3 regions of the Sedimentibacter sp. MB35-C1 genome follow, and region 3 is predicted to be linked to each of the others. Evidence: a T-box and tRNA genes for the amino acid it is inferred to sense, from the RefSeq annotation. Region 3 holds a T-box; the other regions hold tRNA genes.
What was found. A T-box is a leader RNA that pairs with one kind of tRNA and senses whether it is charged. The one in region 3 lies ahead of thrS (threonine--tRNA ligase), so its partner is inferred to be a tRNA-Thr.
Positions count from the first base shown of each region.

Region 1 (3,285 bases), 1.6 Mb from region 3:
AATCTTGATGAAATAAGAGGAATAGTATAACAGAATTAGAAAATGTTTATAAATTTGATTATTATTCGCGGTAGCGATGTGATGTAATGTAAAAAATATTAAAATAACAGTGCGGAGGTAGCAATGAATATAGATGTTGTTCAAATATTAAAAGACAGTGAAGCTTTGCTTGAAGGGCATTTTCTTTTGTCATCGGGTAAACACAGCAACAGGTACTGCCAATGTGCAAAACTTATGCAATATCCTGACAGAACAGAAAAAGTAGTAGCCCTGGTAGCAGATAAGGTGAAGAACCTAGGAATAGACGTTGTGGTAGGGCCGGCAATGGGAGGCATAACAGCAGCCTATGAACTTGGCAGACAGATGGGAATAAGAGCTATTTTTACTGAGAGAGAAAATAATGTAATGACACTTCGCCGGGGATTTGAGATTAAGCCGGGAGAAAAAATACTGATTATGGAAGATGTAGTCACTACAGGCAAATCATCTATGGAAACTGCAAAAGTATTAGAAAACCTTGGTGGAAAGGTTGTTGGAATAGGATGTATTGTCGACAGAAAGTCAAGTGAAATTGATCTGCCAATTTATAGTGCTATAGAGCTTGAATTTGAAGTGTTTGATGCTGGTAGCTGCCCGATGTGTGCTCAAGGCACTGAGCCTGTTAAGCCGGGAAGTAGAAAAATGCAGTAGTTTTTAGTAATGATATAAGTATTGAAATGAAAAGTGTTATAAATAGATAAATCACCTCATATTATTAATATTATACTATATGAGGTGATTTTTTGTTATCAATTCGAATTAAGAATATAGTAATTGCAGTTTTATGCTTAATATTAGCTGTATCGGCATTTAAATTGCCAATTGAGAGTGTTATTTCGACGGCTGCTAAGCCGTCGGTAAGTATGCCTATAATTATGTATCATCACGTGTTAAAGGATAAAAAAAAGCTGGGGAAATATACGGTGTCTCCAAAGGAAATTGAAAATGACTTAATTTATATAAAGCAGCAAGGGTATACCACAGTTGATATGGAAGATGTTATAGATTATGTGTATAACAAGGCGGAATTCCCAGAGAAGCCAATAATGCTCACATTTGATGACGGCCATTACAGCAACTACACATATGTGCTTCCGCTTTTAAAAAAATATAATTGCAAGGCTGTAATTTCTATTGTTGGTGAATTTGTCGACAGAAGCACTGAAGAAGGAGAATTAAATACTTCATATTCTTATTTATCATGGGACCTAGTAAATGAGCTGATAGGATCTCCCTATGTGGAAATTCAAAATCATTCATACGGAATGCATGATATTTGTGAAAGAAAAGGATGTATGATAATGAAGGGAGAGGATTACGAAGAATATACAAAGCAAATGGAAAATGATGTGGGTAAGTTGCAGGAAATAATTGAAGAGAAAACAGGATACAGACCAACAACATTCACATATCCATATGGTTTTGTTTGCGTAGAATGCAATCAGATACTAAAAGAACTGGGATTTAAAGCTACATTATCCTGTTATGAAGGTATTAATGTATTAACGGGCAAAGAAAGCGAACTGTTTGAATTGAAGCGTTTCAACAGGCCCAGCGGCATAGACTCAAAAAAATTTTTTAGTAAATTTGAAGAATAAAATGTTTACAACAGGCTGAGAAAGTATTATCATATATATGTTAGCCTGACGAGAGCAGGCTGGCATATATAATGTACCGTGTGCTACTGTGGCGCAGCTGGTAGCGCAACTGATTCGTAATCAGTAGGTCAGCGGTTCAAATCCGCTCAGTAGCTCTATTAAAAAATACAAAAAAGCCCATATCAAATGAACCGACCCCCAAAAGTTAGACCTAAAAATCTAACTGATGGGAGGTCGGTTTTTGAATGGCAAAATATAGTTATGAATTTAAGATGAAAGTTGTGCAAGAATATTTAGCTGGAAAGGGCGGATTCGCTTTTCTATCTAAAGAATATAATATCTCTTCTACGAGGGACTTACAAAAATGGGTTTCTGCATACAATGAATTTGGCTCTGATGGCTTAATGAGAAAACGAAAAAATCAAACTTACTCTTTCGAATTTAAGCTTCATGTGGTAGAGTTGTATCTAACTACAGAGGTTTCTTATCAGGATTTAGCGCTTTCGGTTGGAATTAATAATCCACCATTAATAAGCAAATGGGTTAATGATTATCGTATTGCTGGACCTGATGCCTTGAAACCTAAACAGAAGGGGCGGCGACCAAAAGTGGATAAACCAAAAGATACTAATCTTGATAAGAGTAAAAAAATAAATGTAGAAACGGAGTATCTTAAACAACTTGAAGATGAAAATCTTAAACTACGAATTGAGAATGCATATTTAAAAGAATTGAGGAGGCTGCGTTTAGAGGGAACACCTCAGAACAAAAAGCGAGAATCATCCACAACCTCCGAGGATCCTTCAAATTAAAAGATGTTCTCGCAGTTACAGGTTTCCCAAAATCAACATATATGTATTGGCAAAAGCGCTTTGAAATGGAGAATCCAGATCAGGAGATAGAACAGAAAATTTTAGATATACGTAAGGAACATAAGGATTTTGGCTATCGCCGGATTCATGGCGATTTAAGAAAGCAAGGACTGCTCATCAACAAGAAGAAGGTTCAGCGTATTGTGCAAAAGCTAAATATTCAGGTGACTGCTTTCACTCGCAAAAGTCGTAAGTACAGCTCATACAAAGGGAATGTTGGTAAGATTTCACCTAACAGAATTAATAGACGTTTTGATACAAATATTCCTCACCAGAAGATTACAACTGATACGTCGGAATTCAAATATTATGAGGTGGATCAAAAAGGGAGAATGCTTATCAAAAAGCTCTACCTGGATCCATTTATGGATTTATGCAATAGAGAAATCCTAAGTCATAGCATTTCTCTAAGACCATCAGGCCAAAATGTAATGCAAGCCTTAAATGAGGCAATAGAGATTACCTCAGATTGTAAATACAGGAGAACATTCCATTCTGATAGAGGTTGGGCATATCAGATGAAAGCATATAGTCGTGTACTTGAATCAAACAGAATATTTCAGAGTATGTCGCGTAAAGGAAACTGCATTGATAATTCTCCTATGGAAAACTTCTTTGGAATTATGAAACAGGAAATGTATTATGGTATGGTTTACTACAGTTATGAAGAACTTAAAAATTCGATAGAAAAATATATTAAGTATTACAACGAGAAAAGGATTAAAGAGAAGCTTGGATGGATGAGTCCTGTAGAATACAGACTTAGCCTTTCGGCT
Region 1 is NZ_CP133188.1:686,503-689,787, reverse strand. It holds gene RBQ61_RS03300 (dihydroorotate dehydrogenase) at 1-30, shown strand, start outside; gene pyrE (orotate phosphoribosyltransferase) at 124-690, shown strand; gene RBQ61_RS03290 (polysaccharide deacetylase family protein) at 783-1,637, shown strand; tRNA gene RBQ61_RS03285 (tRNA-Thr) at 1,720-1,792, shown strand; gene RBQ61_RS03280 (helix-turn-helix domain-containing protein) at 1,883-2,449, shown strand; gene RBQ61_RS03275 (IS3 family transposase) at 2,356-3,285, shown strand, end outside.
Region 1: it encodes a tRNA-Thr, which carries the amino acid that the T-box ahead of thrS (threonine--tRNA ligase) is inferred to sense. The anticodon was not compared.

Region 2 (3,285 bases), 130 kb from region 3:
ATATGAAATAATGAAGCAAAGGACAATCTGAAATGTCTAGAACAAAAAAAGAATATCTATTCATTGATGGTTATAATGTTATAAATCAGTGGTGGTATTACAAGGATATATCAAAAAATATTGCTAACAGCAGAAATAAGTTTATTGAACTTCTAGTTGAGTATCAGGCCTACAGAGGAATAAAGGTGATTGTAGTCTTTGATGCTCACCTTGTAAAGGGAAGTATCGAAAAAATAGAAACAACAGCTGGGGTTAAGGTTGTGTATACAAGGGAGCATGAAACTGCTGACAGCTATATTGAAAAACAGTTGGATAAAATAGGCCGCTACGAAATTGTGCAGGTTGCCACGTCAGATAATGCCATTCAGCAAATCGTACTGGCTCGTGGCGGAACAAGGATATCTGCTCAGGAAATGCTTCTTGAACTTGAAAAAACAAAAAAAGATATTAGGACAAAAACCGACAAAAGAGAACAAAAGGGAACAAATATTGACCAAATATTGGACAAGGAAACTTTGAATAAGCTTGAAAAAATCAGAAGAAACATTTAGCGTCTTGACATATTATGTAAATATTAATATAATTTTCTTGAAACACGTATAAATTTTAACATAGTTTTGGGGGGATGATTTATCTTCTGCTTAAAAAGCTAAACAACTTTTGAAGCTATAGATAGTGGAGGATATATTCTGCTCTGTTTATTATAATTTCAATAAGGATTTATAAGATATTATTAATAGCGGCGGAGTGTATATATGATAAGTTCAATTAGCATTTATAACAATTTGAATTATTATAAACAGGAATATGACAAATTTTCTGACGAAGAGCTTATATGCTTGATTAAAGAATGCAATGAACAAGCAGAAAGATGTTTGTTTAAAAGGTATTCATTTATAGTTAAGAGAATAGCAAGCTCCTTTTTTATTATTGGAGGAAGTATCGATGATTTATTTCAGGAAGCTATGATAGGGCTAATAAACGCCATGAACAGCTATGACGAGGGTAACGGGAGCAGTTTTAGAACATATGCCGAGATATGCATAAGAAGGCAGATAATATCTGCTATAAGAAAGACTAAGTCTTATGAGATGATAATAAGAAATACTTCCTTCTACGATTTTTCAAATGAAGTAGAAGAAATTATTCTGGCGAACGAATATACCGATTTAAATAGTAATCCAGAAAACGTTTTGATACATGAAGAAGAAAAAAATCAATACAGCAGTGTCACTTCAGAAATATTAAGTAATTTTGAAAGGATTGTACTGGCTGAATATGGGAAGGGTAAGTCTTATGAAGAAATTTCGGCTACACTTAACAGAAATATAAAATCAATTGACAATGCGCTCCATAGAGCTAAGAAAAAGATCATCTGCAACAGAAAAAAACTGTTAAAAGATATGTGATGTTAAAGCTGATTACTTAGCCATTATTACCCCGTTGTTATACAATTATTCTTTATCCTAATTTTACTATTGATTTATTTTATTTTTGTTGGTATAATTTACATTGACAAATTTAGACTATTTGACATAATGCTTGCGTAGCTCAGGCGGTAGAGCACTTCATTGGTAATGAAGAGGTCGGCAGTTCGAGTCTGCTCGTAAGCTCCAACTAAATAAAAACTATATTAAATATTCCAGGAGGAAGCAAATATGGCAAAAGCAAAATATGAAAGAAGTAAGCCCCATGTTAATATAGGAACAATTGGGCACGTTGACCATGGTAAGACTACATTAACAGCGGCAATTACTAGAACACTGCATGATAGATTTGGCACAGGAGAAAGCGTAGCATTTGATAATATCGATAAGGCTCCGGAAGAAAGAGAAAGAGGAATCACTATATCGACATCACACGTTGAGTATGAAACTGCAAACAGACACTATGCACACGTTGACTGCCCAGGCCATGCTGACTATGTAAAGAACATGATAACTGGAGCAGCACAGATGGACGGAGGAATACTTGTTGTTTCTGCAGCTGATGGTCCTATGCCTCAGACAAGAGAGCACATCCTTCTTTCAAGACAGGTTGGTGTTCCAAGATTAGTAGTATTCTTAAACAAAGAAGATATGGTAGATGATCCAGAATTAATCGAATTGGTAGAAATGGAAATCAGAGAATTATTATCTGAATATGAATTCGATGGAGACAACACTCCAATAGTAAAAGGTTCAGCATTAAAAGCTCTTGAAGATCCTTCAGGAGAATGGGGAGACAAAATTATCGAATTAATGGCAGCGGTAGACGAATGGATACCAACTCCAGAAAGAGACATAGATAAACCGTTCTTAATGCCTGTAGAGGATGTATTCTCAATAACAGGAAGAGGAACAGTTGCAACAGGAAGAGTAGAAAGAGGAGTTCTGAAGGTACAGGATAAAATCCAGATAGTTGGATTAGCAGAGGAGCCAGCAGAAACAGTTTGTACAGGTGTAGAAATGTTCAAGAAATTACTTGATCAGGCACAGGCAGGAGATAATATCGGAGCACTGTTAAGAGGAATTCAGAGAAATGAAATCCAAAGAGGTCAGGTATTAGCAAAACCAGGTACAATAACACCACATACAAAATTTAATGCAGAAGTTTATGTATTAACAAAAGAAGAAGGTGGAAGACATACACCATTCTTTAACGGATACAGACCACAGTTCTATTTCAGAACAACAGATATAACAGGCCAGATCGACCTTGAAGAAGGAACAGAAATGTGCATGCCTGGAGATAACGCAAGATTTATAGTAGAATTAATCCACCCAATAGCAATAGAAGAAGGATTGAGATTCGCTATCAGAGAAGGCGGAAGAACAGTTGGTTCAGGTGTTGTTACAAGTATAATAAAATAAGAAGCCCTAACCCTATTTTTCAGAGCGGTTTTTTCTGAAAAATAGCGGTAGGTCTTTCGCAATGAGTTCCCAATTAATGCGAGCGAAAGCGAGCAAATGAATTGGTGAACGAAACTGCGCGAAGCCCTAACCCTATTTTTCAGAGCGGTTTTTTCTGAAAAATAGCGGTAGGTCTTTCGCAATGAGTTCCCAATTAATGCGAGCGAAAGCGAGCAAATGAATTGGTGAACGAAACTGCGCGAAGCCCTAACTCTATTTTTCAGAGCGGTTTTTTCAAAAAAACTATTGACAACTTAGAAACAATATTGTAAAATAAACTGTAATTTTTTAAAAAAGCTTTTGCTTTGCAGGAGCTTTTTTTAGTGGATAAAAATTTTATGAATTAATTGTAAAAATAAGGTAATCATAAAAATAAAATTATTGACAGTGAAAT
Region 2 is NZ_CP133188.1:2,825,045-2,828,329, reverse strand. It holds gene rlmB (23S rRNA (guanosine(2251)-2'-O)-methyltransferase RlmB) at 1-31, shown strand, start outside; gene RBQ61_RS13750 (NYN domain-containing protein) at 33-551, shown strand; gene RBQ61_RS13745 (sigma-70 family RNA polymerase sigma factor) at 756-1,409, shown strand; tRNA gene RBQ61_RS13740 (tRNA-Thr) at 1,541-1,616, shown strand; gene tuf (elongation factor Tu) at 1,659-2,852, shown strand.
Region 2: it encodes a tRNA-Thr, which carries the amino acid that the T-box ahead of thrS (threonine--tRNA ligase) is inferred to sense. The anticodon was not compared.

Region 3 (3,285 bases):
TCAAGTTCTAATTCTTCAAGTGCTGCTTTTAATGATGCTTCTGCAAGATCCCAGTCCTTAATTTCCCCAAGGAATTTTTCAGGCCTTGTTGAAAGCTCTAAGTTATATGAGAATCCAAATTGTTTGTATATTTCATCGATTAATTTAATAACACCCTTAATTTCATCCTTTATTTGCTCAGGCAATATAAACAAATGGGCATCGTCCTGCGTAAATGCTCTTACACGCATCAGTCCGTGAAGTGCGCCAGATAACTCATGTCTGTGTACTCTTCCTGCTTCTGCAACTCTCATTGGAAAATCTTTGTATGAGTGCATAGCATTTTTATATACCAGAATTCCTCCTGGACAGTTCATAGGCTTAATTGCGAAATCCTGTTCATCAATTACAGTTGTATACATATTTTCTCTGTAATTGTACCAGTGACCTGATACCTCCCAGAGATGTTTGTTAAGCATCAGCGGAGTTTCTATTTCAACATAGCCTGCCTTTCTGTGCATTTCTCTCCAGTATTTCATCAATTCGTTTTTAACTTCTACGCCCTTTGGAAGGAAAAATGGAAATCCAGGACCTTCTTCTGACATGAAGAACAAATCAAGCTCTTTTCCTAGTTTTCTGTGATCACGCTTCTTAGCTTCCTCCATCATCTTGATGTATTCTTCTAAGTCTTTTGCTTTTTCAAATGATATTCCATAAATTCTCTGAAGCATTTTATTGTTTTCGTTTCCTCTCCAATATGCTCCTGCAATGCTTAAAAGCTTCATAGCCTTTGGCTTCTTTGTGGACGAAAGATGAGGACCTGCGCACAAATCAACAAAATCTCCCTGTTTGTAGAAAGAAATAACTGCATCTTCAGGCAAATCGTTTATTAGCTCAACCTTATATGGCTCCTGTTTTTCTTCCATAAACTTTAAAGCTTCTGCTCTCGGAAGTTCAAATTTTTCCAGTTCAAGCCCTTCCTTAACTATTTTCTTCATTTCCGCTTCAATTTTAGCAAAATCCTCCTGAACCAGCCTGTAGTCCAGATCTATATCATAATAGAACCCGTTATCTATAGCAGGACCGATTGCTAATTTTGCTTCAGGCCACAGTCTTTTAATTGCCTGTGCCAATATATGTGACGATGTATGCCAAAATACATGTTTACCTTCTTTATCTTCAAATTTAAGGAACATAATGCTTCCATCTTCATTTATTTCTTCTTTTAAGCCGATCGTAGTACCATTGTATACGGCTCCTACCACATTTCTTGCAAGTCCCTCGCTTATGCTCTTAGCAACGTCATAAGCCAAAATTCCATTTTCATATTCTCTGACACTGTTATCAGGCAATGTTAATTTTATCATATCCATTCCTCCATTAAATTTTGCAATATTTAATTTTCATTCTATAACCTGTTTCGAACTGATTATTTAGTTCATATAAATAAGAAATAAAAAAAACGTCCTTAAACAAATGTTTAAGGACGAATATATCGTGGTTCCACCTCAGTTACTTCTCAACAGATTTAAGGCATCCATACCAAGACCTTACGACTAAGCTTTCAGTCTTAACTCCGGATTAGTTTTCATACAGTCATACAAAGGAAGCTTCCACCTTTTCTTCCCTCTCTTTATTGCTGTGTCTGCATTACTCGATCCATCACAGTTCATTTTACCCATTATATTACCCTAAATGAATTTTTGTCAACATATTTTTGCTATTTTTTTCTTGATTTCTTTCCGAACCATTTATCTTTATTCTTTTTATCTCTTGAATTTCTTGACCTTTTTTCTTTTGACAGTTCTACTACTACGTTTTGACCCTTTATTTGTGCTCCATCCATTCTTTTCAAAATACGATTCTTATGCTCTGAGGCCACATTGAAGAAAGAATAATTTTCAAGAACTTCAATTTCTGCTATATCACTTCCTGGAATGTCACATTCTCCGGCAACTGCCCCCAGTATATCCCCAGGCCTTATTCCTTGCTTCTTGCCTGCATTTACATGGAATCTTTCTGTATCTCCGATACTTTTTCTTCCGCCCCTTGAGCTTTTTCTGCGTTCAGGCACAACGTCATTCAAATCTCTTTCCTGGGAGTAATCAAATCTAACCAGCTTCTTTATCATAGCTGCTATAAGTGTTTCAGCATCGTAATCTTGAGACATTAGTTTTTCTGCCAGTTCTCTGTTTTCTCCAAGATCTTCTTTTTCAATTACTTCAACAATATTTCTGATAAATTTATCTTTCTTAACTTCATTTACCTTATCTACAGTAGGAATAGTTCTTTTTCTTATTGATTTTTTAGTATACTTTTCTATATTTTCCAGCTTTCTCATTTCTTTTGCCGTAACAAGAGTAAATGATGCTCCTTCCTTACCAGCTCTACCTGTCCTTCCGATTCGGTGTACATAGTAATCTTCCTTAATTGGAACCTCATAGTTTATAACACATTCAACTTCCTTAATGTCAAGCCCTCTTGCTGCTACATCGGTAGCAATTAAAATTTCTATCAAGCCGTTGTTAAACCTATTCAGTGTGTCTATTCTCTGAGACTGCTTTATATCTCCATGAATCTTATCACAATTGTATCCAATTTCTACAAGGCGATCATAGAGTTCATCAACAGATCTCTTTGTATTGCAGAATACAACTGTCAGCTTTGGTGTATAAGTATCAATAAGTCTTGAAAGAGCTTCTACCTTATCTGAATGTTTAACTAAAAAATAACTTTGCTTAACTTCTTTAGCCGTTATTCCTTCTCTTAAAACCTTAATCGATACAGGGTTATTCAAAAACTTCTTTATAATATTCTTCATTACATCTGGTATCGTAGCCGAAAACAGTGATGTTTGAACCTTATGGTCAATTTTACCCAATATGAGCTCTATGTCCTCTCTAAAGCCCATTTTAAGCATTTCATCAGCTTCATCCAAAACAGCCATTGTAAGTTCACCTAATTTTATAACGCGTCTATCTATAAGGTCTATGATTCTTCCTGGTGTGCCAACAATTATCTGTGCTCCGCCTTTAAGCTTGTTTATTTGATCGCGTATGTCTGCTCCGCCGTATACGGTAACTGTTTTAATACCGTCCATATATTTTCCGTACTTTCTGAATTCATTTGCAACTTGAACTGCCAGTTCTCTTGTTGGCAGCAGCACTATCGCCTGAGGCATTCTTATGTTTTTATCTATCTTTTCAAGTATTGGTATCCCAAACGCTGCAGTCTTACCAGTACCCGTATTTGACTGTCCGACTATATCCTTTCCGTCCAAAATAACAGGTATTGCCTCTTGCTGAA
Region 3 is NZ_CP133188.1:2,698,158-2,701,442, forward strand. It holds gene thrS (threonine--tRNA ligase) at 1-1,346, opposite strand, end outside; T-box leader at 1,459-1,654, opposite strand; gene RBQ61_RS12900 (DEAD/DEAH box helicase) at 1,700-3,285, opposite strand, start outside.